4 regions of the Pantoea sp. X-Soil-ISGK-355 genome follow, and region 1 is predicted to be linked to each of the others. Evidence: riboswitches for the same ligand, from Rfam matches in the RefSeq annotation. Region 1 holds a riboswitch; each other region holds the start of a gene.
The links. Region 1 has a riboswitch for thiamine pyrophosphate ahead of thiM (hydroxyethylthiazole kinase). Riboswitches for the same ligand answer to the same signal wherever they lie in the genome.
Positions count from the first base shown of each region.

Region 2: another riboswitch for thiamine pyrophosphate. It lies ahead of AC6I8J_RS19595 (TenA family protein); the one in region 1 lies ahead of thiM (hydroxyethylthiazole kinase).
Region 3: another riboswitch for thiamine pyrophosphate. It lies ahead of thiC (phosphomethylpyrimidine synthase ThiC); the one in region 1 lies ahead of thiM (hydroxyethylthiazole kinase).
Region 4: another riboswitch for thiamine pyrophosphate. It lies ahead of thiB (thiamine ABC transporter substrate binding subunit); the one in region 1 lies ahead of thiM (hydroxyethylthiazole kinase).

Region 1 covers NZ_AP035971.1:2,671,966-2,679,769, forward strand. Annotated here, with positions in the region: gene AC6I8J_RS12315 (Zn-dependent oxidoreductase) at 1-61, shown strand, start outside; gene AC6I8J_RS12320 (MFS transporter) at 144-1,427, shown strand; gene AC6I8J_RS12325 (mannitol dehydrogenase family protein) at 1,494-2,954, shown strand; gene AC6I8J_RS12330 (GntR family transcriptional regulator) at 3,042-3,728, shown strand; gene thiD (bifunctional hydroxymethylpyrimidine kinase/phosphomethylpyrimidine kinase) at 3,781-4,581, opposite strand; gene thiM (hydroxyethylthiazole kinase) at 4,568-5,365, opposite strand; TPP riboswitch at 5,400-5,497, opposite strand; gene AC6I8J_RS12345 (hypothetical protein) at 5,796-5,993, shown strand; gene AC6I8J_RS12350 (AEC family transporter) at 6,091-7,050, shown strand; gene ahpF (alkyl hydroperoxide reductase subunit F) at 7,102-7,804, opposite strand, start outside.
Region 2 covers NZ_AP035972.1:183,882-191,685, reverse strand. Annotated here, with positions in the region: gene AC6I8J_RS19610 (LacI family DNA-binding transcriptional regulator) at 1-483, opposite strand, end outside; gene ascF (PTS cellobiose/arbutin/salicin transporter subunit IIBC) at 742-2,208, shown strand; gene AC6I8J_RS19600 (6-phospho-beta-glucosidase) at 2,245-3,675, shown strand; TPP riboswitch at 3,737-3,839, shown strand; gene AC6I8J_RS19595 (TenA family protein) at 3,908-4,609, shown strand; gene AC6I8J_RS19590 (ABC transporter ATP-binding protein) at 4,606-5,346, shown strand; gene AC6I8J_RS19585 (ABC transporter permease) at 5,343-6,098, shown strand; gene AC6I8J_RS19580 (ABC transporter substrate-binding protein) at 6,122-7,057, shown strand; gene AC6I8J_RS19575 (sensor domain-containing phosphodiesterase) at 7,094-7,804, opposite strand, start outside.
Region 3 covers NZ_AP035971.1:271,144-278,947, forward strand. Annotated here, with positions in the region: gene AC6I8J_RS01165 (aminotransferase-like domain-containing protein) at 1-107, shown strand, start outside; gene thiE (thiamine phosphate synthase) at 301-927, opposite strand; gene thiC (phosphomethylpyrimidine synthase ThiC) at 930-2,852, opposite strand; TPP riboswitch at 2,940-3,040, opposite strand; gene rsd (sigma D regulator) at 3,193-3,699, opposite strand; gene nudC (NAD(+) diphosphatase) at 3,789-4,559, shown strand; gene hemE (uroporphyrinogen decarboxylase) at 4,600-5,667, shown strand; gene nfi (deoxyribonuclease V) at 5,670-6,338, shown strand; gene AC6I8J_RS01200 (YjaG family protein) at 6,402-6,992, shown strand; gene hupA (nucleoid-associated protein HU-alpha) at 7,181-7,453, shown strand; gene AC6I8J_RS01210 (DUF1481 domain-containing protein) at 7,525-7,804, shown strand, end outside.
Region 4 covers NZ_AP035971.1:735,074-742,877, forward strand. Annotated here, with positions in the region: gene thiQ (thiamine ABC transporter ATP-binding protein ThiQ) at 1-383, opposite strand, end outside; gene thiP (thiamine/thiamine pyrophosphate ABC transporter permease ThiP) at 367-1,977, opposite strand; gene thiB (thiamine ABC transporter substrate binding subunit) at 1,953-2,939, opposite strand; TPP riboswitch at 2,986-3,088, opposite strand; gene sgrR (HTH-type transcriptional regulator SgrR) at 3,124-4,785, opposite strand; gene AC6I8J_RS03180 (MFS transporter) at 5,039-6,217, shown strand; gene leuD (3-isopropylmalate dehydratase small subunit) at 6,487-7,092, opposite strand; gene leuC (3-isopropylmalate dehydratase large subunit) at 7,096-7,804, opposite strand, start outside.

The sequences.
Region 1 (7,804 bases):
GATGACCCTGTTCGAAAAAGATCCGCGCACCTGCTGCAAAGTCATACTTCAGATGGGTTAATTATCCGCTGAACACCAGGTCTCCTCAGCCGGTGCGTACCCGCCGGCATGACTATAAAGATAAAACAGATCACGGAGTTTGTATGTTCAAGAATCTGCGCTGGACCCTCGTTTTGCTGCTGTTCCTGGTTTACATGATTAACTACCTCGATCGTGTCGCCCTGTCGCTGACCGTACCGCTGGTAGAGAAGGATCTGGCGATTAATGCTGAGCAGTTTGGCATGATCTTCGGCAGCTTTTTCTTTGGCTATGCCCTGTTTAACTTCCTTGGCGGGCTTGCCACTGACCGCTATGGTCCAAAAATCGTACTGGCCGTGGCGGTGGGTGCCTGGTCCATTTTCTGCGGCATGACCGCGCTGGCCACCGGCTTCTGGTCGCTGCTGATCCTGCGTGTGCTGTTCGGCATGGCTGAAGGCCCGATCTGCTCTTCGGCTAACAAAGCGATTAATGGCTGGTTCCCGAAGAAACAGGCCGCCACGGCGATGGGTTTACTTAGTGCCGGGTCACCTTTAGGTGGCGCAGTCGCCGGCCCGATCATTGGTTATCTGGCCCTGGCCTATGGCTGGCGTCCGGCCTTTGTGATCGTCTGCTGTATCGGTCTGGTATGGATGGCGTTCTGGCTCTTCTTTGCCGCTGATAATCCGGCGAAGAGCAAACTGGTCACCGAAAAAGAGCGTCAGCTGATCGATCGCCTGAAAGCCACCAGCCCGAATGATGAGGTTGACCTGTCAGAAACGTCACATCCGTTTGGCTACTACCTGCGCCAGCCGATTATCCTGGTCACGGCATTTGCCTTCTTCTGCTACAACTACATCCTGTTCTTCTTCCTGAGCTGGTTCCCGGCCTACCTTGTGCAGGCGCACGGCCTGGATATCAAATCAATGAGCATCACCACCATGATCCCGTGGATCGTCGGTTTCGTTGGCCTGGCACTGGGTGGCTGGATCTCCGATAAGATCTTTAACATCACCGGCAAGCTGTTGTTGTCCCGCAAAATTGTGCTGGTGGTCTCACTGCTGGCCGCCGCAATTTGTGTGGCGCTGGCGGGTACGATAAAAGATGTGGTGCCTGCGGTAATTATGATGTCTGTGTCGATTTTCTTCCTCTACATCACCGGCGCGATCTACTGGGCGATTATTCAGGATGTGGTGCACAAAAGTCGTATCGGCAGCATCAGCGGCTTTATCCATCTGGTGGGGAGCCTTTCCGGCATCATCGGGCCGATCGTCACCGGCTTTATTGTTCAGCATACCGGTAAATTCGATAGCGCCTTTGTGCTGGCGGGTTGTGTCGCCGCGCTGGGGGCTTTCCTGGTGCTGTTTGTGATTCGCAGTCCGAAACCTGAGGATAAACCGGTTTCGGTCTGAGTGTTGTTCCGCTAACAGAACGATGTTTTGGGGCGCTTTGCGCCCCGTTTGCCATAAGGACGGACTATGTTACAGATTGATTGCCTCCCCGCTGAGGTCCGGCGCCCCGCTTACGACCGCAGCCAGTTAAAAACCCGCATGGTGCATATCGGTTTTGGTGCTTTTCATCGCGCTCATCAGGCACTTTGCAGCGACAGGCTGGCTGAACAGGGTAGCGACTGGGGATACTGCGAAGTGAACCTCAACAGCGGCGCGCTGATTCAGGCTCTGCGTGAGCAGCATCTGCTCTATACCCTCACCGAGATGGCTGATGATTCCCTGCATACCCGGGTAATTGGCGTTATTACCCAGGCGCTGCACGGTAAAAGTGACGGTATTGAGGCGGTGATTAACGCCATGAGTCAGCCTGAAGTGGCGATTGTCTCCATGACCGTCACTGAAAAAGGCTACTGTCATCAGCCCGCCAGTGGCAATTTAAATCCCGATCATCCCGATATCGTCCATGACCTGCAGCATCCGGATGCGCCACGCTCGCTGCCAGGTCTGATTCTGGCCGCGATCCGCCGCCGCCGTGACCAGGGGCTACCTGCCTTCAGCGTGATGTCCTGTGACAACATGCCGGAAAATGGTCATGTCACCCGCAACGTGATTGTGCAACTGGCGCGGCAGCAGGATCCGGCGCTGGCAGAGTACATTCAGCAGCACATTACCTTCCCCTCAACCATGGTCGATCGCATCGTTCCGGCGATGACCGATGCGGCGTTTGCGGCCCTGAGCGCGCGCCTGGGTTCCAGCGACCCGGTTGCGGTTGAAGCGGAACCCTTCTTCCAGTGGGTGATTGAAGATAACTTCGTCAATGGTCGTCCGGCGTGGGAAAACGCGGGCGCAGAACTGGTCAGTGACGTTCTGCCCTATGAAGAGATGAAACTGCGCATGCTGAATGGCAGCCACTCTTTCCTGGCCTATCTCGGCTTCCTTGCCGGTTATGAATACATCAGCGACTGCATGGCCGATCACCATTTCCGCGCCGCCGCCCGTTCACTGATGATCGATGAGCAGGCTCCTACTTTGCGCACTCAGGGCGTGGATCTCAACGCCTATGCCGATTCACTGATTGCGCGTTATGAAAATCGCGCCATTAAACATCGCACCGGACAGATTGCCACTGACGGCACACAGAAACTGCCACAGCGTATGCTCGATAGCCTGCGCTGGCACCTGCAGCGCGGTAGTGACTGCGACCTGCTGCTGCTGGGCGTAGCGGGCTGGATGCGCTATGTCGGCGGCGTCGATGAACAGGGTCAGCCGATCGACATCCGCGATCCGCTGAAAGCGCAGCTCGCAGAGTGCGTTGCCGCCAGTGAAGAAGGTGAGTCTCGCGTGCGGGCATTGCTCGCCATCCGCGAAGTATTCGGCGAGGATCTGGCGCAGAATAGCGACGTGGTTGCCCGACTGACTGTCTGGTATCAGCAACTCACCACCCAGGGCGCGCGTGCTACAGTGCATCAGTGTCTCAACCGCGGCTAAAAGCGCTGGCGCAGACGCAGCGCGCTGATTAGACTGACACTTTCCCATCGCGCTGGCCCCGGTCAGCCGTAATATGGATATTGCTGCATGTCGATCGCCTATACCATTACTACCAGCGAACCGGTAAATCAGCAGATTTACCGTTATCTGCGCAAAGATATTGTTACCTGCGCAATTCAGCCAGGTTCGCTGCTCTCTGAAAAAGAGGTCTCAGCACGCTTCAACGTCTCACGCCAGCCGGTGCGTGAAGCGTTCATAAAGCTGGCTGAAGCCGGACTGGTACAGGTATTGCCGCAGCGCGGCACCTTCGTGCGCAAAATCTCCGCTAAACGTGTCGCGGATGGCCGGTTTATCCGTGAGGCGGTGGAAGTGTCGGTAGTGCGGCGGGCAGCGGTGGAGATTGACGATCCCGCCCTGATGGCACTGGAACATAATCTGCAGCTGCAGCGCATGGCCGCTGAGCGGCATGACAGCCAGGCTTTCCTCACTCTGGACGATGAGTTTCATCGCCTGATCGCTGAAAGCATTGACTGCAAGCTCGCCTGGGAGACGGTGGAAAACATAAAAGCGGCTATGGACAGGGTGCGGTTTCTGACGCTGAGTGAAGTCTCACCACCGGAGAGGCTGATTGAGCAGCATGAAGAGATTTTTGCCGCGCTGAAGCGCCATGACGCCGATGCCGCCGAAGCGGCGATGCGTCGTCACCTGCAGGAGATGATCTTCTCAATCACCCCGATTGCCGAGCGTAACAGCGCCTGGTTTGAAGCGCCCTGAAACGGAAACTGCCCGCACCGCCTGATTACCAGGTCGATGCGGACCTTCGCCGTCACCACCACTGATGAAAATGGTGCACCGGTCCGATGCCGTTCCCGACCTCCAGCGAATCCGCCTGTAACAGCGCCTGCTGCAACCAGTTTTTCGCTTCCTCAATCGTCTCTGCCCAGTCAGTATGGCGCGGACGTAACGCGGCTAAGGCGGCCGACAGCGTGCAGCCGGTGCCATGGGTATGACGGGTATGCACGCGTGGCGTGCTGAATCGCTGTTCCGCTGAGTGAGTAATCAGCCAGTCCGGACTCTCCGACGCCGCCAGATGACCGCCCTTCATCAGCACGGCCTGACAGCCGAGTGCCAGCAAGGCCCGCCCCTGCTCGCGCATCTCTGCCTCATTGGTGGCGATAGCGCAATCCAGCAACGCCGCCGCTTCCGGCAGATTTGGCGTGATCAGCGACACCTGCGGTAATAACTGCTCCCGTACGCTGGCCACGGCGTCTGGCGAAAGCAGCGCATCACCACTTTTCGCGACCATGACCGTATCCAGCACGACAAACGGGATCTCAGCACGCCTCAGCCGGGCTGCAACCTGTTCCACAATGGCCGTTTCAGACAGCATGCCGATTTTTGCGCTGTCGATACGCACATCATCCAGTACCGAATCGAGCTGGGCGGCAACAAAGTCAGGCGCAATGCGATAAACCGACTGCACGCCCTGGGTGTTTTGTGCCACCAGCGCGGTAATCACACTGGTGCCGTAGGCACCCAGAGCTGAGAAGGTTTTCAGATCGGCCTGGATGCCCGCGCCGCCACTGGGATCGGTACCGGCAATCGTCAGAGCATTAATGCGCTTCATGCTCTACCTCCAGCGTCCAGAGTGCATCAATAAACGCCGTGACAAAGCTGCCGGGTCCGGCTGCCTGCGCCGCTGCCTTTTCACCCGACAGGGCCATTATCTGACAGGCCGCCGCCACGTTCATCAGCCGATCGCCTGGCAGAGCAGTGAATCCCGCCACTACAGCAGAAAGTGCGCAGCCGGTTCCGACCACGCGCGTCATTAACGGGCTTCCACCGGTTATGGCAAGGAGTCGCCGGCCGTCGGTGGCGTAGTCCACTTCACCGGTGACGACCACAAGCGTGCTCCAGGTTTCCGCGAGCTGTTGGGCCGCATTGAGTGCTGCATCCGCCTGATGCAGCGTGTCGACACCGCGCCCGCCGCCGGCCTGTTGTGCCAGCGCCAGAATCTCTGACGCATTTCCCCGAATCACCGCCGGTTGCTGGCTGAGCAGTTGCTGACAGAAGTCGCTGCGCAGCGTCAGCGCGCCGACGGCAACCGGATCGAGTGTCCAGGGGGTGCCCGCCTGATTAGCCGCGATAACGGCAGCCTGCATCGCCTGCTGGCGCTCGCGGGTTAACGTGCCCACGTTAATCAGCAACGCATCGGCAAAGCGGCCGAACTGTGCCGCTTCGTCAGCATCGATCACCATTGCCGGTGAGGCATTGAGCGCGAGTAACACATTGGCAGTGAAGTTCTGGACCACGTCATTGGTCATGCAGTGCACCAGCGGTGACTGACGGCGGAAAGTGTGCAGAACGGGCGCGAAGTGCGCAGCAGAAAGGTGTTGAGATTGATGTGTCATCGTAGCTCCCAACCGGCGAACAAGAAGGCGAATGCGGTCAGGCATCAGACTTCCCTACGCTGGCATTATCCAGATCAGGTAATACGGGTATTTCTCAGCCTTCATTTAAGAAGGGCACCCCGAGTCGTGTTACGGCTTGCAGCATAGGCAAGCCGTACTGTTAAAGCAAGCCTGGAAAATAATCGGAACTGAAACAATTCACATGATCCCGATCAACTCTCAGCAGTACAAAAAAAGGCTTAATGCTGCGGGCTATCGGAATACCTCTTTATAAGTAGAAGTGTTTATTACCCTGATGAGTAATATTTCCCGCAGTGACTCTGGTGACCCCATAATAACTAACCTGCTCGCAGCATTATCGTAAAAAACACGTTATTTCATGGAGTTAAAAAACTTCTGAAGCGGAACTTCATACTATTCAGGACGTATGATGCGATTTTTAGCGCTTATTCCACACCGTCATCGATGGCAGGAGATTAATATTGAACGCAAGGGTGCCGTGGCACCCAATGGCAGACAGTACCTCTCCACCTATCTTTCCGCCCGCTGCACAGGCTGTGGCGAAATTATTCACCGGGTCTATTATCGGGATATCAGTGACAGACAGGCACGCCGCTGGTTAGGTTAGTGTCCGGGCAACGGTCATTCCAGACACAGTTCAAGTTAACAGTTAGTTAGCAATTTGTTAGTCTGGTAACTAATCATCGCCTGACCAGACTCTCTCTATGCCACTGCTGTTTGAAAGCTTAAGCCATCAAATTTATCTGTCAGCCCCGCTGTTTATCCTGATCCTGCTGGGATACTGTCTGACGCGCCTCGGAAAATGGCCCGCCAGCATCAGCGAAGGGATGAACCGCTTTGTATTTAACGTCGCACTGCCCTGCATGCTGTTTCGGGTGATGAGCACCTTCTCGCAAAGTCCGCCGGTGGATGCGCGCCTGTTGCTGGCCTTCTTCGGCAGTTGCCTGCTGGTGTTTATCGTGGGGCGACTGCTGGCAACAAGGCTGTTCAATCTGGATGGCGTAGCGGCGTCGGTTTTTGCGCTGGGCGGCATCTTTTCCAATAACGTGATGCTGGGGATCCCGGTGGCCACAGTACTGCTGGGGCCAGAAGCCCTGCCCCCGGTGGCGCTGGTTCTGGTATTTAACAGCCTGATCCTCTGGACCTTACTCACCGTTTCGGTCGAATGGGCGAAACAGGGCAGCTTCTCGCTGGAAGGCGTGTGGCGCACCCTGATTGGGGTAGTAAAGAATCCACTCATCATCGGCATTCTCAGCGGGACGGCCTGGAGTTTTCTGCAGCGTCCTTTGCCGATGCTGGCCGCAGAACCGTTAAAGATGCTGGCTTCACTGGCCGCGCCCCTGTCGCTGGTGACGCTGGGCATGAGCCTGGCGCATTATCGGGTGCGGGAAGGACTTAAAGAGAGCTATACCCTCTGCCTGCTGAAGCTGGTGCTGCAGCCGATGACGGTATGGGCTATCGCGTGGCTGACCGATTTGCCACCGCTGGAGAGTAAAGTGGTGGTACTGCTGGGATCGATGGCAGTCGGGGTTAACGTCTATCTGATGTCGCAGAAGTTCAATGTCATTACCGGCCCGGCGGCGGCGAGTATGCTGTTTTCAACGGTATTTGCGGCGGTGACGACGCCGATATGGATGATGCTGATGACACTGGCGGGCTATTAAAAAAGCCCCTCAGCAGGCGTGCTGAAGGGCTATTGTCTGGCTAACTAAATGTTATTCAGCCGATTTGGTACGAATCAGATAGTCAAACGCGCTCAGTGAGGCTTTAGCACCTTCACCACTGGCGATGATGATCTGTTTGTACGGCACGGTGGTGCAGTCGCCCGCAGCAAACACGCCCTTCAGGCTGGTTTCGCATTTACCATCGATGATGATCTCACCCATTTTGTTGCGCTCAACCGCGCCTTCCAGCCACGGGGTGTTCGGCAGCAGACCGATCTGAACGAAGATACCGGAGAGCGGCAGCTCGTGGGTGGTCTGCGTCGTACGGTCGATATAGTGCAGGCCGGTCACTTTGGTGCCGTCGCCTTTCACTTCAGTGGTCTGCGCGTTCAGGATCACATCAACGTTCTTCAGGCTGCGCAGCTTATCCTGCAGCACCTGATCGGCGCGCATCTCACCGGCAAACTCCAGCAGCGTAACGTGTTCAACGATACCGGCCAGATCGATGGCCGCTTCCACGCCGGAGTTACCGCCGCCGATCACCGCTGTGCGTTTGCCTTTGAACAGCGGACCATCGCAGTGTGGGCAGTAGGTCACGCCTTTGGTGCGATACTCTTCTTCACCCGGCACGCCCATGTTACGCCAGCGTGCGCCGGTCGCCAGGATGATGCTGCGGGATTTCAATACTGCGCCGGAGGCGGTTTCGATGGCGTGCATTCCGCCCTCTTTCGCTGCCGGGATCAGTTTGATGGCG
Region 2 (7,804 bases), on a different replicon from region 1:
GCTGTAAATGCAGTAGCTCTGGTTGACGCGTAGCCGCCGGTTAATGACCAGTATCGGCTGTTTATGGCGGGAGATAATAGCATCCAGCGCGTCGATACTCAGAAAGCGCGGGTAGATAATGATGCCGTCACAGCGCAGGTCGAGCAAAAACTGAATCGCCGCTTCTTCCTGCTCAGCGGTGTGTTTACCATCTGCCAGAATCAGCTGGCGGCCCTGCTGCTCCATGATGCGTGCGGAGTGCGCCATCAACTCAGTGAAATAGCTGCCGCTATAGAGCGTATTGGTGATCACCAGTCCGATGGTCTGAGACGTTTTAGTCGCCAGGTTGCGGGCCAGCAGATTGGGACGGTAGCCGGTTTCGGCAATCGCTTTTAACACCCTTTCACGCTTCTCCTGCCCGACATAGCCATTGCCAGAAAGCACACGTGACACTGTCGCTTTTGAGACGCCTGCTCTCTCTGCCACTTCCTGAATCGTTGCCATGGTGAATTTCCCTCGCTGCGTCGCTCTGCAGTCTACCCAAGCCTCTCAATATTGGAAATATTTACCCTGTCCGCTGGCGCAAATACCTGATTCGCTGGGTGTGATGAAGTTCACAAAAAAGAAATCTGGCTGATTTATCACCTTGTCGTCTCAAAGAAAGCACTTCATGATTTTGTGAAACCGGTTTCCTATTTACCTGATAGCAGCCGCTAAAAACATAAAAATGCTAACCGATTTACCCTACAGAGAAGAACGATCATGCCCATGAACTATGCCGAGGTGTCACGCGCCATTGTCGATGCGCTAGGCGGCCTCACCAATATCGAAGCTGTCACTCACTGCATGACGCGTCTGCGGTTTGTGGTGAAAGATGAAACTCGGGTCGACTATCCCCGCCTCAAAGCGATTAAAGGTGTCATGGGTGTGGTGCACAACGACACGCAGTGCCAGGTGATCATTGGCAATAACGTCTCTCAGGCTTACCAGGCGGTACTGGCACTGGGATCGCCCGGTGCGGTAGCCCCTGAACCGGTGAAGCGCAAAATCACCCTGCGAAGCATCGGCGCGGGCATTCTGGATGCGCTGGTGGGCACCATGTCACCACTCATCCCGGCGATTATTGGCGGGTCGATGGTTAAGCTGCTGGCGATGATTCTGGATATGGCTGGCGTGTTTGAGAAAGGTTCGTCAACGCTGGTGATCCTCAACGTGATTGGCGACGGCGCATTCTTCTTTCTGCCTGTCATGGTGGCAGCCTCTGCGGCGCTGAAATTCAAAACCAATATGTCGCTGGCGATCGCGATTGCTGGCGTACTGGTGCATCCCAATTTTGTTGAGCTGATGGCAAAAGCGGCGCAGGGTCAGCACGTTGAATTCGCTTTCATTCCGGTGACGGCGGTGAAATATACCTACACGGTGATCCCGGCACTGGTGATGACCTGGATTCTGTCGCACATCGAGCGCGGCGTGGACCGTATTACCCCGGCCGTTACCAAAAACTTTCTGAAACCGATGTTGATTGTGCTGATTGCTGCCCCTATCGCGATTGTGCTGATTGGCCCGATTGGCATCTGGATCGGCAGCGGCATCTCTGCGCTGGTTTACACCGTGCATGGCTATCTTGGCTGGCTTTCCGTCGCGATTATGGGTGCCATCTGGCCGCTGCTGGTGATGACCGGGATGCATCGTGTGTTCACACCGACCATCATCCAGACCATTGCTGAAACCGGCAAAGAGGGCATGGTGATGCCGTCAGAAATTGGTGCCAATCTCTCGCTGGGCGGATCGTCGCTGGCAGTGGCGTTCCGCACTAAAAACCGCGAACTGCGTCAGACGGCACTGGCAGCAGCAGCGTCTGCCATCATTGCCGGCATTTCTGAACCGGCGCTGTATGGTGTGGCGGTTCGTCTGAAACGTCCGCTGATCGCCTGTCTGATCAGCGGTTTTATCTGCGGCGCGGTCGCGGGCATTGGCGGGCTGGCCAGCCACTCAATGGCCTCACCGGGCCTTTTCACCAGCGTTCAGTTTTTTGACCCCAGCAATCCCATCAGTATCGTCTGGGTCGGTGCGGTTATGGTGTTGTCGGTGGTGCTGTCGTTTGTGCTGACGCTGCTGTTAGGGTTTGAAGATATTCCTGAAGCGGAAACTGAAACGAAATCCGAATCCGCTACCGCCGCGCATCCCGCGCCGCTTACCGAACGCACCAACGCGATTAATAGCCACTAAAGGAAAGGGTCATTCTGACCCGGAAAAGAGGATTGCATGTCTGATTCAAGGTTCCCGCAAGGATTTTTATGGGGCGGCGCGTTAGCCGCCAATCAGAGTGAAGGCGGTTTTCGTGAGGGCGGAAAGGGCGCAACCACCGTCGATATGATCCCGCATGGCCCACACCGACTGGCGGTCAAACTGGGTCTGGAAAAGCGCTTTACGCTGCGGGATGATGAATTTTATCCCAGCCATGATGCCATTGATTTCTATCATCGCTATCCGGAAGATATTGCGCTGATGGCGGAAATGGGATTCAGCGTATTTCGTACGTCAATTGCCTGGAGCCGCCTCTATCCAAACGGTGATGAACTGACGCCCAATCCAGAAGGCATCGCTTTTTACCGTGCCGTCTTTGAGGAGTGCCGGAAATATAATATCGAACCGCTGGTTACGCTCTGTCATTTCGATGTGCCGATGCATCTGGTGACCGAATATGGCTCATGGCGCAATCGCAAAATGGTCGACTTCTTTGCCCGCTATGCCCGCAGTTGTTTCGAGGCGTTTGATGGCCTGGTGAAATACTGGCTAACCTTTAACGAGATCAATATCCTGCTGCACAGCCCGTTTTCCGGTGCGGGTCTGGTGTTCGAACCGGGTGAGAATAAGGAGCAGGTGAAGTATCAGGCGGCGCATCACGAACTGGTTGCCAGCGCGCTGGTTACGCGGATCGCGCATGAAGTAAATCCAGCAAATCAGATCGGCTGTATGCTGGCAGGCGGCAACTTTTATCCGTGGTCCAGTAAACCAGAGGATGTCTGGGCGGCGCTGGAGAAGGATCGTGAAAACCTGTTCTTCATTGATGTGCAGGCACGCGGTGCCTATCCGGCTTACGCCGCCCGCGTGTTCCGGGAAAAAGGCGTTACGCTTGAGATCGCTGATGGCGATGCCGATATCCTGAAAAATAGCGTCGACTTTGTTTCGTTCAGTTATTACGCCTCTCGCTGCGCCTCGGCGGAAATGAACGAACAGAACAGCAGCGCAGCCAATGTGGTGAAATCCCTGACCAACCCCCATGTGCCACGCAGTGAGTGGGGCTGGGGCATCGATCCACTGGGCTTACGCATTACTATGAATATGATGTATGACCGTTACCAGAAGCCACTTTTCCTGGTAGAGAATGGCCTGGGGGCGCGCGATGAAATCGACGCGAATGGCGAGATCAATGATGATTATCGTATCAGCTATCTGCGTGAACACATCCGCGCCATGGGCGATGCCATTGAAGATGGCGTGCCGGTGATGGGTTACACCAGCTGGGGCTGCATCGATCTGGTTGCCGCCTCAACCGGTGAAATGAGCAAGCGCTACGGTTTCGTCTACGTTGACCGCGACGACCTGGGTAACGGCACGCTGGCGCGCACGCGCAAAAAGTCTTTCTGGTGGTATAAGAAAGTGATTGCCAGCAACGGGGCCAATCTTGAGTGACATTGTCACTGAATAACGCGTACTGGTGTCGTTGTACTCCAGCAATAAATATCGTATAACGAATGTCTCCGAGGGGTGTCCTGTCATGGGCTGAGATGGCGCAAGCCGAACCCTTTGAACCTGATCTGGGTCATGCCAGCGAAGGGACGGGTCGGCAGATGTTCTGCCTCATCTCCTGCTTCATCCCCTGTTCCAGACCTTATGCCCGGATCTCCCTGTTACTGGAGATCCTATGTCACATCCGCTTTTCGAAACCGGTTTTTATGGTCGTCTGCGCCAGCAGGCGGGCACGCAATGGCACGATTATGTCAGGCACAATTTTGTGCAGCAGCTCGGTCAGGGTACGCTGCCACCCGCCGCTTTCCGCCACTATCTCACCCAGGATTATTTGTTCCTGCTGCACTTCGCCCGTGCGTGGGGCCTGTTGATCAGTAAGCTCTCTGAACCGGCTGCTTTACGCAGCGCGACGGCATCGCTGAACGCCATTATCAGCGAACTGCCGCTGCATCTGGCTTACTGCCAGCAATGGGGCATCAGCGAAGAGGCGGTGGCGAGCGAACCTGAGGCAATGGAAACAATCAATTATACCCGCTACGTGCTGGACGTGGGTCACACCGGAGATGCGCTGGCGCTGATGACGGCGCTGATGCCCTGCGTCGCCGGTTATGCGGAAATCGGCCTGAGGCTGCTGGACAATCCTGCGACCTGCTTTGAGGGGAATCCTTACGCGGCATGGATTGAGAATTACGGCGATGAGTCCTACCTGACGGGCGTCGGTTCCTCACTGTTGCTGTTTGAAACTTTGGCTCAGCAGCGCGCCGGTGAACAACGTATTAACTCACTGTCGGAGATTTTTACGACCGCAACCCGGCTGGAAGCGGCGTTCTGGCAGATGGGTCTTAATCATGCTGACGGTCTGCGGGGCAGCTCATGAAGCCGCTGAACGATGCCGTGCCGCCGGGTATTTCCGTTCGCCAGCTCTGCCTGACGCTGGATCAGCAGCCATTGTTCAGCGAGCTTAATCTGGAGATCGCGGGTGGTGCATTTACCGCTTTGCTGGGTGCCAGCGGCGTAGGTAAAAGCAGCCTGATGCGAGTGATTGCCGGTCTGACGCCGCCCACTTCGGGACAAATTAAGGGCAGCGATGGTCTGCCGCTGGCCGGGCGCATCGCCTGGATGGGGCAACAGGATTTGCTCTATCCCTGGCTGACGGTGGAACAGAACGTCTGCCTCGCCAGCCGCTTGAAAGGTGAGAAAGCCGATCGTGATCTGGTGCAGCATCTGCTGGCGCGGGTTGGCCTGAGCCACTGTGCCCGTGCGCGACCTGCGACACTTTCGGGCGGTATGCGTCAGCGGGTAGCGCTGGCGCGTACCCTCTATACCCGTCAGCCCATTGTACTGATGGATGAGCCCTTCTCGGCGCTGGATGCACTGACCCGGACACAGATTCAGACTCTGGCGGCAGAAGTGCTGGCCGGACATACCGTGCTGCTGATCACTCATGATGCCGCGGAAGCCTGTCGCCTCGGTCATCACCTGCTGGTAATGGGTTCAGCAGGCATTGAAACCTGCCCGCCACTCCAGGGCCAGCCACCACGGGCAGCAGACGATACCAGCGTGATCCAGAGTCAGGCCACCTTGCTGAAACAGCTAAGCAGGCTGGGCGGATGAGATTACGTTTCGCCGCGCTTCGCCGTGGAGTCATGCTCTCTGCCGGATTGATTACGCTGTGGTGGCTCGCCACACTCACTTCCGTTCCGGCCTTTCTGCTGCCCTCGCCCGCTGCGGTTGCTACCGCACTGTGGGACAACGCTGGCTATCTCGGCCATCACAGCCTGATCACCCTGACTGAAATCCTCATCGGTATGGCGCTCGGCGTGCTGCTGGGCGCGGTGCTGGCACTGGGCATGACCTTTTCGCCGTGGTTACAGCGCTGGATGATGCCGCTGGTGATCACCAGCCAGGCGATTCCGGTATTTGCCCTGGCACCGCTATTGGTGCTCTGGTTTGGCTTTGGCATGAGCGCCAAAGTCGCGATGGCGGTACTGGTGATCTTCTTTCCTGTTACCTCCGCTTTTTTTGATGGCCTGCGTCGCGTCACGCCTGGCTATCTCGATCTGGCTCGCACGATGGGCGCTTCACACATAGCACAACTGCGTCATGTCCGGCTGTTAGCCGCACTGCCCGCCCTGGGTTCGGGCTTACGGATGGCAGCGGCCGTCGCGCCGATCGGTGCCATCATTGGTGAATGGGTCGGATCGGCTGAAGGGCTGGGCTACGTGATGCTGAATGCCAACGCCCGGATGCAGAGCGACCTCTGTTTCGCTGCCCTGTTTATTCTGGTGCTGATGACGCTGACCCTCTGGCTGATCATCGACCTTCTGCTTCGCCGCCTGATTACCTGGATTCCCGAGCCACACTGACGACCCTACTGATGAGACAACCTATGACTAAAATGCCCCTGTTTGTCCTGCTGTTCAGCGCCTCCTTAGCCTCGCAGGTTCAGGCGATGGAAAAACTGACGCTGGTGCTCGACTGGTATATCAACCCCGACCATGCACCCATTATGGTGGCTCAGCAAACCGGTGCGTTTGCGGCAGAGGGTCTGGAGGTTAACATTGTGCCGCCTTCCGACCCTGCGCTGCCGCCGCGTCTGGTCGCCGCTAAGCAGGCGGACTTAGCGATAACGTATCAGACGCAGCTGCATTTTTTCGCCGACCAGGGCCTGCCGCTGATGCGTGTGGGCACGCTGATTAATACGCCACTGAATACGCTGATGACGCTGGACAAAACGGTGAAAAAACCAGCGGATTTGAAAGGAAAACGTATCGGTTATTCCGTCAGCGGCATTGAAGAAGCAACGCTGGCGACCATGCTGAGCCATGACGGCATTAAGGCCGATCAGGTAAAGCGGGTTAACGTCAATTTTCAGCTCACCAGCGCCCTGATGACCGGGCAGGTTGATGCGGTGATAGGTGGCTATCGCAATATCGAAGCTCTGGAGATGAAACTTGCTGGCAAAGATCCGGTGGTGTTAAACGTCGAGGATTACGGCGTGCCGGCCTATGATGAGCTGATTATCGTTGCTAACCGTGATGAGGCGCATGCAGAAAAAATTAAAAAGTTTCTGCGGGCACTGAAAAAGGGGAATGCACAGTTGCAGGCTCACCCTGAAGAGAGCTGGCAGGCATTTGCACAGGCGCATCCTGAGCTGAATACACCGCTAAACCATCAGGCATGGCAGGCTACGCTGCCGCTGTTCGCCGCCGATCCGGCAAAACTGGATCGCGCACGCTATCAGACTTATGAGCAGTTTTTGTTTGATAATAAGCTGATTAAACACATCACTCCGGTTGAGCGTTACGCTATCGGCAGTGAGTGATAAGCGCGCCCGCAGCGAGTGCTGCGGGCGGGTTGACTAGCGTGACTTCTGATAAAGCCAGTGTTCAATGTCGCTGGCTGGCAGCGGTTTTGAAAAGAAGTAGCCCTGAATCTGATCGCAGCCGTAGGTTTTAAGCAGTCCCAGCGTGGCTTCTGCTTCCACACCCTCGGCCAGCACGGTGTAATTCAGCTCTTTCAGCATTTGGATAATGCATCTGACGATGATTTTAGATGCGTCGTCTTCGCCCATACGCGAGATCAGCGATCGGTCGATCTTAATCACATCCAGCGGGATATCCTGCAGGTAGCTGATATTGCTGTAGCCGGTGCCGAAATCATCCAGAGAGACCATAAAGCCGTGCGACTTCAGCGCTTCCAGCCCTTTGATCGCCACATCACTTTTGGTGATCAGCTCATTCTCAAGACACTCAATACCCATAATCGAGTTAGGTAACTGCGCTGCCGCTAATTTCGCCACCAGCTGATCGGCAAAATCGGGCCTGGCAAAGTCGCGTTCACTGACGTTGATCGAGACCGGAATCAGGTCGTACTCGCGATTCCAGCGCGCCAGCTGCTCAACAGCGTGATCGATAACCCAGTTGGTCAGATCGGAGATCAGGTTGGTTTTACCGGCTAACGGAATAAATTCTGATGGGAAAAGCTCACCCCGCTCAGGGTGATTCCAGCGGATCAGGGCCTCCAGCCCGACCGTTTTACCGGTTTTGAGACACACTTTAGGCTGCCAGGC
Region 3 (7,804 bases), 2.4 Mb from region 1:
TCAACGAGCAGACTGAACAGGCACTGGCGCGGGTGGGTGCGGCCGTCGAGCGCGCCATGCTCTCGTGCCAGCATGAGACCCAGGCTTCAGCCTCCACGCTCGCATAGCGAAGAGAAGAAGCAGGGCCGGCAAGAGGAGGGATCCGGCCCTGGTCAGATAACCTTAACCTGACGGATGCCACGTTAAAGTTTTGGATCACAGCACGCCAGCGGCAACATGCACCTTTGCGCGGCACTTTCCCGGAATAATGCTGGCTTTACCGATTTTGCAGCCGCTATGCGCGACAGGTTCCATAAATGCTTAGTCGCCTGGTCCTGCCAGCGCCAGAAGGGTGCGCGTTGCGGCACGCCAGTCATCTGCCTGAGTAATCGCACTCACCACAGCAATACTGCCTACGCCGGTGGCCAGCACCTCGGGTGCCCGCGCAATCGAGATACCACCAATCGCCACGGTGGGAATATGCGTCAGCCGTGTCAGATGCCGTTTCAGCTGCTCAATGCCCTGCGGCGAAGAAGGCATCTCTTTGGTCTGCGTCGGGAAAATATGCCCAAGTGCGATGTAAGAGGGCTGGATTGCCAGAGCGCGATCCAGTTCCGCATCGTCATGGGTGGAGAGCCCCAGACGCAATCCTGCCTGATGAATGCGAGCAAGATCGGCGACATCGAGATCCTCCTGACCCAGATGTACGCCATAAGCCTGATGTTTAATCGCCAGCTGCCAGTAGTCATTGATAAACAGGCGGGCGTCGTAGCGTTTACCTAACGCAATCGCCTGAGCAATGGCGGGTTCGGCGACCTCATCAGGCCGATCTTTGATGCGCAACTGCATCGTGCGAACGCCCGTTTCAAGCAGGCGTTCGATCCACTCGGGGCTATCAACCACCGGATAAAGTCCCAGGCGCGGGACGGTAGCGGGAAATGCGGGCATCGTTACTCCTCCTTAATGGCATCGGCGGGGTGATAGAGCTCACCGCCGCGGCTGCGGAAACGATCTGACACCTGCGCCATGCCCACTTCAACCGGCTCGGCACGGGCATCCTGGCGTGTCGCAAACTCGCGCACCTCCTGGGAAATTTTCATCGAGCAGAATTTAGGGCCGCACATTGAGCAGAAATGGGCCACTTTGCCTGACTCCTGCGGCAGGGTTTCATCATGCATTGCCCGCGCCGTATGGGGATCCAGCGCAAGGTTAAACTGATCTTCCCAGCGGAATTCAAAGCGTGCTTTAGACATGGCGTTATCACGGATCTGCGCTCCAGGGTGGCCTTTCGCCAGATCGGCAGCATGCGCTGCGATTTTGTAGGTGATCAATCCCTGCTTCACGTCCTCTTTGTTCGGCAGACCCAGATGCTCTTTGGGCGTGACGTAGCACAGCATGGCACAACCAAACCAGCCAATCATGGCGGCACCGATACCCGAGGTGAAATGGTCGTAGCCGGGCGCGATATCAGTGGTCAGCGGCCCAAGCGTGTAGAAGGGAGCTTCATTGCACAGATCGAGCTGTTCAGTCATATTACGGCGGATCATATGCATCGGCACATGTCCCGGACCTTCAATCATCACCTGAACGTCATACTCCCAGGCAATACGCGTCAGTTCGCCCAGGGTACGCAGTTCGGCAAACTGCGCCTCATCGTTGGCATCCTGAATGGAACCCGGACGCAGACCATCGCCCAGCGACAGGGAGACATCGTAAGCGGCGCAGATTTCACAAATCTCGCGGAAGTGCTCATACAGGAAGCTCTCCTGATGGTGGGACAGGCACCATTTCGCCATGATCGAGCCACCCCGCGAGACAATTCCCGTGAGGCGTTTCGCCGTCATCGGGACATAACGCAGCAGTACGCCCGCGTGAATAGTGAAGTAATCGACGCCCTGTTCCGCCTGCTCCAGCAGCGTGTCCCGGAATATTTCCCAGTTCAGCGCCTCGGCCACGCCATTCACTTTTTCCAGCGCCTGATAGATCGGCACGGTCCCGATGGGCACCGGGCTGTTTCGCAAAATCCATTCTCGCGTTTCATGAATATAGCGACCGGTAGAGAGATCCATCACCGTGTCGGCACCCCAGCGGGTCGACCACACCAGCTTTTCTACTTCTTCCTCGATAGAAGAGGTGACTGCCGAGTTACCGATGTTGGCATTGACCTTGACGAGGAAGTTACGGCCAATGATCATCGGCTCCGATTCAGGATGATTGATATTGGCAGGGATAATGGCGCGTCCGTCAGCGACCTCCTGACGGACAAACTCGGGTGTGATATCGGCGGGCAGATGCGCGCCAAAACTGTGCCCCGGATGCTGTTGCAGCAGCACCTCACTGCGGATTCGCTCACGGCCCATGTTTTCCCGCAGGGCGATGAACTCCATCTCCGGGGTAATCATGCCCTGACGGGCATAGTGCAGTTGCGTGACACGGCGGCCTGCACGGGCGCGTCGCGGTGTTGGCAGGTGATCGAAGCGCAGATGATCCAGCCCCTCGTCAGCCAGTCGCTGCTGGGTATAGCCCGAGCTGTTCTGCTCAAGAAGCTCACTGTCGTCGCGTTCAGCAATCCAGCGTGCGCGCAGCTTTTCCAGACCGCGATGCACATCAATCTGTGCCGCGGGATCGCCATACGCACCTGCCGTATCATAGACCGGCACCGCTTCATTTTGCTCATAGAGAGGCTGTTCTTTGTTGCCGCCGATATGGGTCGGGCTTAGGGTGATTTCACGCATCGGCACGCGAATATCTTCCCGGCTACCGGTAATCCAGACGCGACGGGACTGAGGAAAAGCACTGCCGCTTTGCAGGGAATCGATAAATTCCTGCGCCTGGGTACGCTGTTCACGACGGGACATTTTTGGGTCAGACATAGCAATCTTCCTGTTAAGGGGGAACGATGCTTGTCCGGAGTTCGGAAGGAGTAACCGTATAGACAGCACAGGCATGCTGGCATACAGAGAAGTTTTACTCTTGTTCCCTACGCAGGTTCTAACCTGGTCAGGTTCCGCGGATCCCGAATTAACGGTCTCAGCCCAACTGGGCACTCCGACAAGAAGCGGTTTTTTCGCGGGTGTCTGATAACAGACTCGGGCGTAAAAACCTCACATTTCAAAGCTAAAATAAAAAAGGTTCTTTGGAGAGCGCTCCTCAGAACCTGTTCAGCATAAAAGGGCTACAGGATAATCTCAAGCCCTTTGCCATTGTTAACCACTAAGCCGGACGCGCGATTTGGCTGTCATTCGCCACTGGTGGCGTAGCAAGCTGGTTATCCCAGGCCAGCTGAATCAGCTTATCTTCCAGCGTAAAGCGTGATTCCAGCACTTCACCCACTTCGGAGAGAGCCTGCTGGAAGGTCATGCAGTTTTCATCATCAATGGCCTGCTGCAGGTGACCGTCATACAGCTGCATCAGACGCTCAGTGTTTGCCTCCAGCGGAGGGTAGATCTGCGCGGCGGCGATCATCGGGCTGTCGCCACTCATTTCACTGATCACGCGCTCATAGATACTGAAGTGACCGGCAGAAAGATAGTCGACCAGGCCGTGACAGAAGTTGTCGAGTGCCTGCTCATCAAGACGCGTCAGCGCCTCTTTTTTAGGTTTAAGACCGACCAGGTGATAATAGGTCACCAGTAGCTGGCGACGCGCTTCAAGCCACGAATCGACCAGTTCATTACTGCCACCTACGCGTTCAGCCAGGACGTCTAACTGGTTAAGCATATCTAACTCCATGTGAGTTATAGTTGTTTATCTACACACTTAACATCAGGGCTTCAGCGTGCGAGTTGACGCTAAGGATGACGAAATAAATGCAATGCGAAATCTCAAGCGTAGACGCTGGATGGTGGATTGTCAGCCATGAACAAAAACTTTGGTTGCCACAAGGTGATTTACCCCACGGAAACGCCGAAAAATTCGGTTTAACTGGCAGTAAGGCCCGGACCATTGGTGAATGGCAGGGCGAAAAAGTCTGGCTGATTTGTGAGCCGCGTTCCTCCGATATGTTCTCCGTGCGACAGCTGATCGATCAGGATGTGGCGCTGTTTCAGCTGGTGGGTCGCGGTGTACAGCTGGCGGAGTTCTACCGCTCTCATCGCTGGTGCGGCTATTGCGGACATGAGATGCACCACAGCAAACATGAATTTGCCTGTCTCTGCAGTCATTGCCGTGAGCGTTACTATCCGCAGATCGCGCCCTGCATCATTGTGGCTATCCGTCGCGGCGATGAAATCCTGCTGGCGAATCATGCCCGCCATCGCAACAAGGTCTACACCGTGCTGGCCGGTTTTGTGGAGGTCGGCGAGACGCTGGAGCAGGCCGTTGCCCGGGAAGTGATGGAAGAGAGCAATATCCGCGTCAAAAACGTCCGTTACGTGACCTCCCAGCCGTGGCCCTTCCCGCAATCGCTGATGACGGCGTTCATGGCGGAGTATGACAGCGGCGATCTGCAACATGACGGTAAAGAGCTGCTGGATGCCGCCTGGTTCCGTTTTGATGCGCTGCCTTTGCTGCCACCGCCAGGCACGGTAGCGCGCCGCCTGATTGAAGATACCGTCGCCCTGTGCCGCGCCGAAGCGTGAAAGTGCTACACTACACGCCTGTTATTGAGAGAGTGTTGAGATGAGTGAACTGAAGAACGATCGTTATTTGCGTGCCCTGTTACGTCAGCCGGTTGATGTCACGCCGGTATGGATGATGCGACAAGCCGGGCGCTATTTGCCGGAGTACAAAGCGACACGCGCCCAGGCGGGTGATTTCATGTCGCTGTGTAAAAACGCCGAGCTGGCCTGTGAAGTGACCCTGCAGCCGCTGCGCCGTTATCCGCTGGATGCCGCCATCCTCTTCAGTGACATCCTGACCATTCCGGATGCGATGGGACTGGGTCTCTACTTTGAAACCGGCGAAGGCCCGCGTTTCTCTAATCCTGTGACCTGCCGCGCTGACGTTGAGCGTTTGCCGGTGCCCGATCCTGAAATGGAGCTGGGCTATGTGATGAATGCGGTCCGCACCATCCGTAAAAACCTGAATGGCGATCTGCCGCTGATTGGCTTCTCAGGCAGTCCGTGGACGCTGGCCACCTACATGGTGGAAGGCGGCAGCAGTAAGGCCTTTACTAAAATTAAGAAGATGATGTATGCCGATCCGGCGACGCTGCACGCGATGCTGGATAAGCTGGCCGACAGCGTCATCCTCTATCTCAACGCTCAGATCCGCGCCGGAGCGCAGTCCGTCATGGTCTTTGATACCTGGGGCGGCGTGCTGACCGGTCGTGACTATCGCGAATTCTCCCTGCACTACATGCACAAGATTGTCGATGGCCTGCTGCGTGAAAACGACGGCCGCCGCGTGCCGGTGACGCTCTTTACCAAAGGCGGCGGACAGTGGCTGGAAGCGATGGCTGCCACCGGTTGTGATGCGCTGGGTCTCGACTGGACCACCGATATTGATGATGCACGCCGCCGCGTAGGCGACAAAGTTGCGCTGCAGGGCAACATGGATCCCTCTATGCTCTATGCGGCACCTGAACGTATCGAGCAGGAGGTGGCCGGTATTCTGGAGCGTTTTGGCTCAGGCACTGGTCATGTCTTTAATCTGGGGCATGGCATTCATCAGGACGTTCCGCCCGAAAATGCCGGTGTCTTTGTTGATGCTGTGCATCGTTTATCGCGTCCCTGGCATCAGGAGTAATTATGGACATTGCCGCACTTCGCGCTGAGCAGTTACAACGCGCCGCTGACGTGGTGCGTGAAGATGACTTTGACGTTCTGCCGCCCCGCTTTATTGGCGGGGCAGACGTTGGGTTTGAGCAGGACGGCACCGTCACGCGGGCGGCGATGGTGATACTGGAATATCCCTCGTTAAAACTGGTGGAGCATCGCATCGCGCGCGTTGAGACCACCATGCCCTATATTCCGGGCTTTCTCTCCTTCCGTGAATATCCGGCGCTGATGGCTGCCTGGCAGATGCTGGAGCAAAAGCCTGATCTGTTGTTCGTGGATGGACACGGTATTTCGCATCCAAGACGGCTGGGCGTCGCATCGCATTTTGGCCTGCTGGTCGATGTGCCCACTATTGGTGTTGCGAAAAGTCGTCTCTGCGGGCGTTTTGACGATCTGGATGCGCAGCCTGGCAGCCGTCAGCCGCTGATCGACAAAGGTGAGCAGATAGGCTGGGTATGGCGCAGCAAGCTGCGTTGTAATCCGCTGTTTGTCGCCACCGGTCATCGTGTCAGCCTGGATACGGCGCTGCAGTGGGTCGAAAACTGTACGCGCGGTTACCGGTTGCCGGAACCTACCCGCTGGGCCGATGCGGTTGCCTCTAACCGAACCGCTTTCCAGCGCTGGCAAAACGCGCTTTAACACTGTTTGTGCTGCGGTTTTGCAGTTACACTGCGGCCAGAGAAACGAATAAGAGCCACCTTTATGTTACAGAACCCCGTTCATCTGCGTCTGGCGAAGCTGGAAAGCTGGCAGCACCTGACTTTTATGGCCTGCCTGTGCGAACGCATGTATCCCAACTATCGCGCATTCTGCGAGCAGACTGAATTTGCCGATCCGGCACTCTATCGCCGGATTCTTGATCTGATCTGGGAAAACCTGACGGTCAAAGATGCGAAGATTAACTTCGACAGCCAGCTGGAAAAACTCGAAGCCGCCATTCCTGATGGCGATGCATTTGAGGTTTACGGCGTTTATCCGGCTATCGATGCCTGTGTGGCATTAAGCGAAGTCGTTCATGCGCAGCTGAGCGGCGAAACGCTTGAGCATGCTATTGAAGTCAGCGAGACCTCAATTACCACCGTCGCTATGCTGGAGATGACCCAGGCTGGACGCGAAATGACCGATGAAGAGCTGCGTGAAAACCCGGCTATCATCGATGAGTGGGACCTCCAGTGGGAGATTTTCCGTCTGCTGGCGGAGTGTGAAGAGCGCGACCTTGAATTGATTAAAGGTCTGCGATCTGACCTGCGTGAAGCGGGAATTAGTAACATCGGTATAAATTTCCAGCAGTAAGGCGATAAAACGTGACTTCAGGCCCGAATTAGCGCGCCTGAAGGCTTCACATTGGCCCCCTGTCTGGTCTACATTTGGGGGGCTGAAAATTGTGGCTATCGGTGCGTGCAGGCAGAAGAGTGCCAGAATATGGCTTTTCCCTCGCACTCGTTGCTTAGCAAGCGATAAATACACTTTAAGGATAACTTATGAACAAGACTCAACTGATTGATGTGATCGCAGAAAAAGCTGACCTGTCTAAAACCCAGGCAAAGGCAGCGCTGGAATCGACTCTGGCTGCGATCACTGAGTCTCTGAAAGATGGTGATGCTGTACAACTGGTTGGTTTTGGTACTTTTAAAGTGAACCACCGCGCTGAGCGTACCGGTCGTAACCCGCAGACTGGCAAAGAGATTAAAATCGCTGCAGCAAACGTACCGGCATTCGTGTCTGGTAAAGCGCTGAAAGACGCCGTTAAGTAAGACGTCGCACTGCGGTTAAGCTTTAAAACAGGGGGCGTTTCGCCCCTTTTGTTTTTAAGAGGCCAGCCATCATGATTCCGCTGTTACCGCGTTTATCTGTTCTGTTTCTCTCTCTGTTTCTTTTCGGCTGCAGCTCGACTCCGGATATACCTCCCTTTTCTGCCAGTGGCTATCTTGCCGATCGTGGTGTTGTTCGTATCTGGCGCAAAAATAGCGACCATCAGTCAGTTCATATCCGCACCCTCTATACGCCGTTCAGTGGCGGTGAAGGTGAAGTGACTGACTATGTCTGGCTGGAAGAGTCATTGATCAGCATTCAGCGCCAGGTGAAGGGCAAACAACCTGACGATG
Region 4 (7,804 bases), 1.9 Mb from region 1:
CCCGGCAGACGGGTAAGCAGATCGCCTAATCCCACCTGATCGGCCAGCGCAGCCAATTGCTGACGCTGCTCAGTGCTGAGTTTTAATCCCGGATGCAGCCCCAGCGCCATATTCTGCTGCACGCTGAGGTGCGGAAACAGGTTGTTCTCCTGAAACAGCATCGACACGGGCCGTCTGGCCGGCACGCTGTGGGTGTGCTCCTGGCCGTCAATCATCAGGGTGCCCTGTTTCACCGGCAGGAAACCGGCAATCAGGCTCAGCAGCGTGCTTTTACCGGCCCCGCTGGGGCCGAGGATCGCGATGCGCTCGCCGCGAGTGGCGTTGAGACTAAAGCGCATCGGCAGATGCTGATAAAGGTACGTGAGGTTATTCAGTGTCAGCATGGCGGTCTGGTAATTTTTCCATCAGGGTGAACAGCAACAAACAGAGCAGCAGCAGCAGCAGGGCAGTGACCGCGCCATCTGCGCCGCGATAGGCGCCGATCTGCTGATAAAGGTAGAACGGCAGCGTGCGGAAGTCGGCGCTGCCAAACAGCGCCACCACGCCAAAATCACCAATCGACAGCACGCAGGCAAAGGCCAGTGCCTGAGCCAGCGGACGCTTCAGCGCCCGCAGCTCAATCAGCCGCAGCCGGTTCCAGCCGTGGATATCCAGAGAATCGCAGAGTCTGCCATAGCGCTCTGCGACATCCCGCATCGGGTTTTCCAGCACTTTCAGCGCATAGGGAATGGCGATCAGCGCATTGGTAAAGATCACCAGCCCGTCGGCCGACTCGGGCAGGCCGATGGTGGCGTTGAACAACAGGAAAAAGCCGGTGGCGAGCACGATGCCTGGCATCGCCAGAATCAGCATGCCGCTGGTGTCGATAAGGGTTGCCGCCGCCGGGCGCTGACGCAGGCGCAGCTCGCGGCTGCTCCACAGCAGCATCATGGTCAGCACCACACAGAGCAGACCGGCGCCGGTGGCGATGCGCAATGAAGTCAACGTGGCCTGCCACAGTGCAGGCTGTGCCAGCGCGCCTCGCACTCCGCCGTGCAGACCATCGACGATGACCGCCGCCAGTGGAGGCAGCAGCAGGATCAGCGCCAGCAGGATCAGCAGCGCATCAACCAGCTGCGCCCCGCGCGAATCCTGCGGATCGCGCCAGCCGTTCAACTGACTGGTTCCGGCGGGAATCGCCTTGCTGAAGCGCTGGCTGAGCAGCACCAGCGTTACGCAGCAGCCAAGCTGGATCAGCGCCAGCAGTGCAGCGCGTCCGGGATCGTAGTCATAACTCAGCGCCTGGAATATCGCCAGCTCAATGGTCGTCGCCTGCGGGCCGCCGCCCAGCGAGAGCACGGTAGCAAAGCTGGCGAAACAGAGCATGAAGATCAGCGCGCCGGTCGGCAGCAGCTGACGCCGCAGCCATGGCCACTCCAGCAGACGAAAATGGTGCCAGCCGCGCAGGTCGAGCTGTGCCGCCAGCTGACGCTGTTCCGCCGGAATGCTCTCGAGCGCCTGCAGCATCAGGCGGGTCGCCAGCGGCAGGTTAAAGAAGACGTGCGCCAGCAAAATGCCCGATAAACCGTAGGGAGAGAAGTGGTAATCGATCCCTGCCAGCTGGCACAGCTGCGCCAGCCAGCCATTGCTACCGTAGACGGTTAGCAGCCCAAATACCGCCACCAGTACTGGCAGCACCAGCGTCATGGCGCACAAGCGCAGCAGCAGCTGGCGGCCTGGGAAACGACGTCGATAGAGCGCCCGCGCCAGCGGCACCGCAGGCAGCAGCGACAGCAGGGCGGAGAGCAGCGCCTGAGCAAACGAGAATGCGATAACGTGATGCAGATAGTCATCCTGCAGCACGCCGTGTAAGTCCGTGTCCGGCGCGGCGCGCCAGAGTGCACCGAAGGCCAGAAACGCCACAAGTGTCAGTAATGCTGTGGCGAGGGAACCGGGAATCAGCCAGCGCGGCATCAGCGGCTGACGGCGCGTTGCCACTGGCTAATCCAGCCCGAGCGCTGGCTGGCAACCTCTTCCGGCGAGAACTGCAGGGCGGTGGAAGGCACGTCGAGCGCCGCGAAACCGGCAGGCAGCGGCGTGTCGATCACCGGGTACATCCAGTTGCCGGTGGGTATGGTGCGCTGGAAGTCAGGCGAGACCATAAACTTCATGAACTGCTGCGCCAGCGCTGGCTGTTTGCTGCTGGCTAACTGCGCGGCAACTTCAACCTGCAGATAGTGGCCCTCTGCAAACGGCGCGGCGGCATAGTTCTCTTTCTTCTCTTCGATGATGTGGTAAGCCGGAGAGGTGGTGTAGCTCAGCACCAGATCACCTTCGCCCTTGAGGAACAGGCCATAGGCTTCACTCCAGCCTTTGGTGACCGTCACTGTCTTCTGTGCCAGCTTTTGCCATGCCTGCGGTGCCTGATCGCCATAGACTTTCTGCATCCACAGCAATAGACCTAATCCGGGCGTGCTGGTGCGGGGATCTTCGTAGATCACGCGCCACTTCTCCGGGCTGTCGACCAGCTCTTTCAGGCTTTTTGGCGGATTCTTCAGCCGGGTTTTGTCATAGACAAACGCGAAGTAGCCATAATCAAACGGCACGAAGGTGGTGTTGTGCCAGCCATCGGGCAGTTTCAATGTCGAGGTGTCGACCTGACTTTCGGCAAACAGGCCGGTTTTCTGCGCCGACTGCACCAGATTGTTATCCAGCCCCAGCACCACATCCGCTTTACTGTTTTTGCCTTCCATGCGCACGCGGTTCAGCAGCGAGACGCCATCTTCCAGCGTGACGAATTTCAGCTCGCAATTGCACTGGGCTTCAAAGGCTTTTTTAACCGCCGGGCCAGGGCCCCAGTCGGCGGAGAAGGCGTCGTAGGTGTAGACCGTGAGAACCGGCTTGGCCGCCAGAACGGGGGCGGAGAGTAACAGCAGCACCGGCAGAACTTTGTTTAACACTTTGCGCTCCTTCAGGAGAATAGGGGATGAGTCGCAAAGGATCTGAGCACAGAGGCCTCTCAAATCCCTACGTCGGTATTAACCGAATCAGGTTCGACGGGTCTCTCTCAGCTGCTTGCTTGTGGCAGGCCGCACCCCGTTGAGAACGTCACATTCTAGTCATTTCAGCGCCAGGGCGAAAGCGTCACAGCGCCGGTGGCGCGAACCAGGCCGATTTAAAATCAAACCAGCCCAGGGTATTCATCCGCACACCGCGCATGCTGCGCTGGCCTTCCAGCAGCAGCCAGTGGTGAAACAGCGGATGCAGACCGGCTTCTTCGACCAGCTGTTTGCTCCATTCGGCCAGCGGCAGCGTTTTTTCGCGCCAGCGGGCCGCATCGCCGTGCCAGTCGATCGGCAGACAGTGATGCAGTAGCGGAATCTCATAAAGCTGCGCGAACAGCGAATAATTCAGCGGCAGGGTGAAGTTCACGCTGCCCAGCCAGATATCACTTTCCGCGTCGCCCTGATACCAGCTTTCGTAGCTAATCTCACGGGTCTCCAGCGTGACGCCATGCGCTGCCAGCAGCGGACGCAGCGCATTAGCGATGCCTTCATGCTCCACGTGCTGGCTGTACCAGGTCAGCGTCAGGTGCGTTAAGCCAGGCGGTTTTTCCACTGGCGTCAGGTCACGCCGGTGATGCCAGCGCGGCAGCAGGCCATACGCCGGAAACCAGTAACGCTGATAACCGACACCGGCATGATTGAGCAGGGCGATGGGGTTAAAGAGGTAACTGACCCAGCGGCGGACCGCCTCGTTGCTACCCTGCTCTGAACGCTGATCGAACAGCAGATAGTAGCAGCCCTCTTCAAGGCGGCTCTCCTCCTGAATCTCATCAATGCTGTCACCCTGCAGACGGACACCGGCATAGACCAGTTCATCGCTGATGTCGGGCAGTACCCAGATAGAGACATCATCAATCAGGGCGCGAAAACCGAAGTAGTCATCAAACGCTTCGATTTTCAGCTGGCTCTCCTGATTGCGTATCACCCGGTAAGGACCTGTGCCAACCGGCTGGCGGGCAAAATCACGCAGCGTCGGCCATTCGCGCGGCAGGATCATCGCACTGACGCTGCCCAGCAGCCAAGGCAAACCCTCGTCGGGCTGGCTTAAACGAATGTCCAGCGTCCAGGGGGCAGGTAAGTCAATCTGCTCTATATGGGAAAAGAGGGGATGGGTGCGCTGACGCTCCAGCGTGGCGAGCACATCCTCCATCTCCAGTTCTCTGCCGTGATGGAAGCGAATCGCCGGACGCACAAAGAAGCGCCAGTGAAGCGGAGAGGTCTGCTGCCAGTGGTGTGCAATATCAGGTTCAATTTCCCCGTTTTCCTCATTTATGCGCGTCAGGCCGTTGAAAATCTGTCGGGCAATATGCGTTTCCGAGCGCCGCAGCGCCGAACCGGGCAGCAGGTTAAGCAGCGGACGATAGTAGAGCACCCGCAGGATATGCTTGCCCTGCCGGAAACTGCGCCCCAGGTGTGCCCCAATCATCTGCCGCACCTGATTCTTATCGCCCACTAACTGGACCAGTTGATCGATGCGATCCTGTTCCAGCAAATCCTCGGCACGCTGCTGTTGTAAAGCCAGTCCGGTATAGCAGAAGGAGAGCTGTGAACGCTTGCCGCGTCCGGCTTCCGCCTGCCAGATCAGCCAGCCCGCGGCCTGCATCCGGTTGAGCAGATTGCGCATATGGCGGCGCGAGCAGTGCAGCAGGTCAGCCAGTTCGCTGAGGGTAATCTCCTGCGTTTGCCCCTGGCAGCTCTGCCACAGGCGAATGAACTGCTGCTTCAGACGTGATGAGGACATAAAAGGGGAACTCCCGGTGAAAAGCGCTCTGTTTTTTCTGCCCCATTTTAAGAGCAAACTTTGCGCTATGGGAAGAGCGGGAGGCATTCAGCACTGAATGGCGTTCGACCCTCACTTCGCTGTTCAGTGGAGTGCTTTTCTGAGTAGGGTGCATTTACACCGCCAGCAGATGATCTCTGCTGGCTTTTTTCATGTTGCGCGGTATCGTCTACCCTTCTTTTTCCCCTCTGTTTGTTCTGAAAGGGATTTCGCTATGAAATCGCTGTTAACGCGGCAGCGCCGCATCAATCCGGTTTACCTCGCTTTTATGGTCGCCTCGTTCATGCTGGGCATCGCAGGCGCACTACAGGCACCAACACTTAGCCTGTTTCTGACGCGCGAGGTACAGGCGCGGCCCTTCTGGGTCGGGCTGTTTTTCACCATCAATGCGGTGGCCGGTATCGTGGTGAGTATGCTGGTGGCTAAGCGCTCAGACAGTGTTGGCGATCGTCGGCATATTATTCTTTTTTGTTGCCTGATGGCGCTGGTGAATGCGCTGCTGTTTGCCTTTACCCGCCATTATCTGACCCTGCTGACGCTGGGTGTGCTGCTGTCGGCGCTGGCCAGCGTCTCTATGCCTCAGCTGTTTGCGCTGGCGCGGGAGTATGCCGATCAGTCGGCGCGTGAAGCGGTGATGTTCAGTTCGGTGATGCGTGCCCAGCTGTCGCTGGCATGGGTAATCGGGCCACCGTTGTCGTTCGCGCTGGCGCTGAACTACGGTTTTGTGACGCTGTTTATGGTGGCTGCCGCGCTGTTTCTGATCTGTATCCTGCTGGTCTGGTTTACGCTGCCGTCTGTGCCACGCACGCAGCCGCTGATGCAAAGCGGCGGGCTGCCGATAAGCGGCTGGCGCGATCGGGATGTGCGGTTGCTGTTCATCGCTTCCGTCGTGATGTGGACCTGCAACACGATGTATATCATCGATATGCCGCTCTATATCAGCACAACGCTGGGACTGCCGGAGAAGCTGGCCGGTCTGCTGATGGGGACGGCGGCCGGGCTGGAGATTCCGGTGATGCTGCTGGCGGGACATTACGCGCGTCGCATCGGTAAGCGCAGGTTAATGCTGATTGCGGTGGCGGCTGGCGTCCTGTTTTATCTGGGGCTGGTGCTGTTCAACTCCCGCACCTCGCTGATGGTGTTGCAGCTGTTCAACGCGGTGTTTGTCGGAATTATTGCGGGTATCGGGATGCTGTGGTTCCAGGATCTGATGCCCGGGCGGCCCGGTGCGGCGACAACAATGTTTACTAACTCGATCTCGACCGGCATGATTCTGGCAGGGGTGATTCAGGGAACGCTGAGTGAGCGGCTGGGGCATGAGGCGGTTTACTGGCTGGCATTCGGGCTGGCGATTGTGGCGCTGGTGATGTCGGCGCGGGTGCGCGACGTATAAAAGAGAAAGGCGACAGGATGTCACTCCTGGATTTCTGACAAACTCCGATTCGAGGGAGTCTGACCGCAACAACACGCTTTACACGAAGGCAACACGGGCAGAGGAGAAAAGCGTCCCGCGCCATGGACGGCGCGGGACGAGCGGCCAGGGAAGGTTTAATCGACTTTCCGATCTGACCGTGTTGCCTTCGCAGGCTCGATCTCATAGCGGGCCAGAACCGAGATTGCCTGCAACCTCAGGCGACGGGATGTCGCCCTGTTTTAACTCAATCAGCGCAGGAAAGCGGGCTGATTCTGCTCGTACTGAGAAATCGAGGCTTCGTGCTGCAGTGTCAGGCCGATGCTGTCGAGGCCGTTAATCATGCAGTGGCGGCGGAAGCTGTCGAGCTCAAACGGATAGACTTTATCACCTGCGGTGACCGTCTGCGCTTCCAGATCAACCGTGAAGCTGATGCCCGGCTGGGCCGCAACCAGTCTGAACAGCTCATCCACTTCCTCTTCGCTTAATTTCACCGGCAGCAGCTGGTTGTTAAAGCTGTTGCCGTAAAAGATATCGGCGAAGCTCGGCGCAATCACCACGTGAAAACCGAAATCGGTCAGCGCCCAGGGGGCATGCTCACGTGATGAGCCGCAGCCAAAGTTCTCGCGTGCCAGCAGGATGCTGGTGCCTTTGAACGCCGGCTTGTTCAGCACAAAGCCGGGCGTTGGCACGGTGCCCGCGTCATCTTCAAAGCGCCAGTCGTGGAACAGGTGCTGACCGAAACCGGTACGGGTCACCTTCTGTAAAAACTGCTTGGGAATGATGGCATCCGTATCGACGTTCGCGGCGTCCAGCGGCGCAACAATGCCGGTGTGCTGAGTAAATTTATTCGCCATGACTTAAGCTCCTGTCGTCAGTTCACGGATGTCGGCAAAGTGGCCGGTCACGGCAGCCGCCGCGGCCATCGCGGGGCTGACCAGATGGGTACGTCCACCACGGCCCTGGCGACCTTCAAAGTTACGGTTGCTGGTAGATGCGCAACGCTCGCCCGGATTCAAACGGTCATTGTTCATCGCCAGGCACATTGAGCAGCCAGGCAGACGCCATTCAAAGCCCGCTTCCAGGAAGATTTTATCCAGACCTTCCGCTTCAGCCTGCGCTTTTACCGGGCCGGAACCTGGCACCACCATGGCGACCACGCCAGGCGCGACTTTGCGGCCTTTGGCGATGGCGGCGGCGGCACGCAGATCTTCAATACGCGAGTTGGTGCAGGAGCCGATAAAGACTTTATCAATCGCGACATCGGTCAGTCTGATGCCCGGCTGCAGGTTCATGTAGGCCAGCGCTTTTTCCGCGGAGGCACGCTCAACCGGATCGGCGAATGAGGCCGGGTTCGGGATCAGCTGATCAACGGCAATCACCTGACCCGGGTTAGTGCCCCAGGTGACCTGCGGTGCGATCTCTTCAGCATGCAGCGTCACTACCGCATCATACTTCGCGCCTTCATCAGATTTCAGGGTGCGCCAGTATTCAACGGCCTGCTCCCATTTCTCACCCTGGGGTGAGAACTGACGACCTTTCAGGTAGTTGAAGGTAGTGTCATCCGGT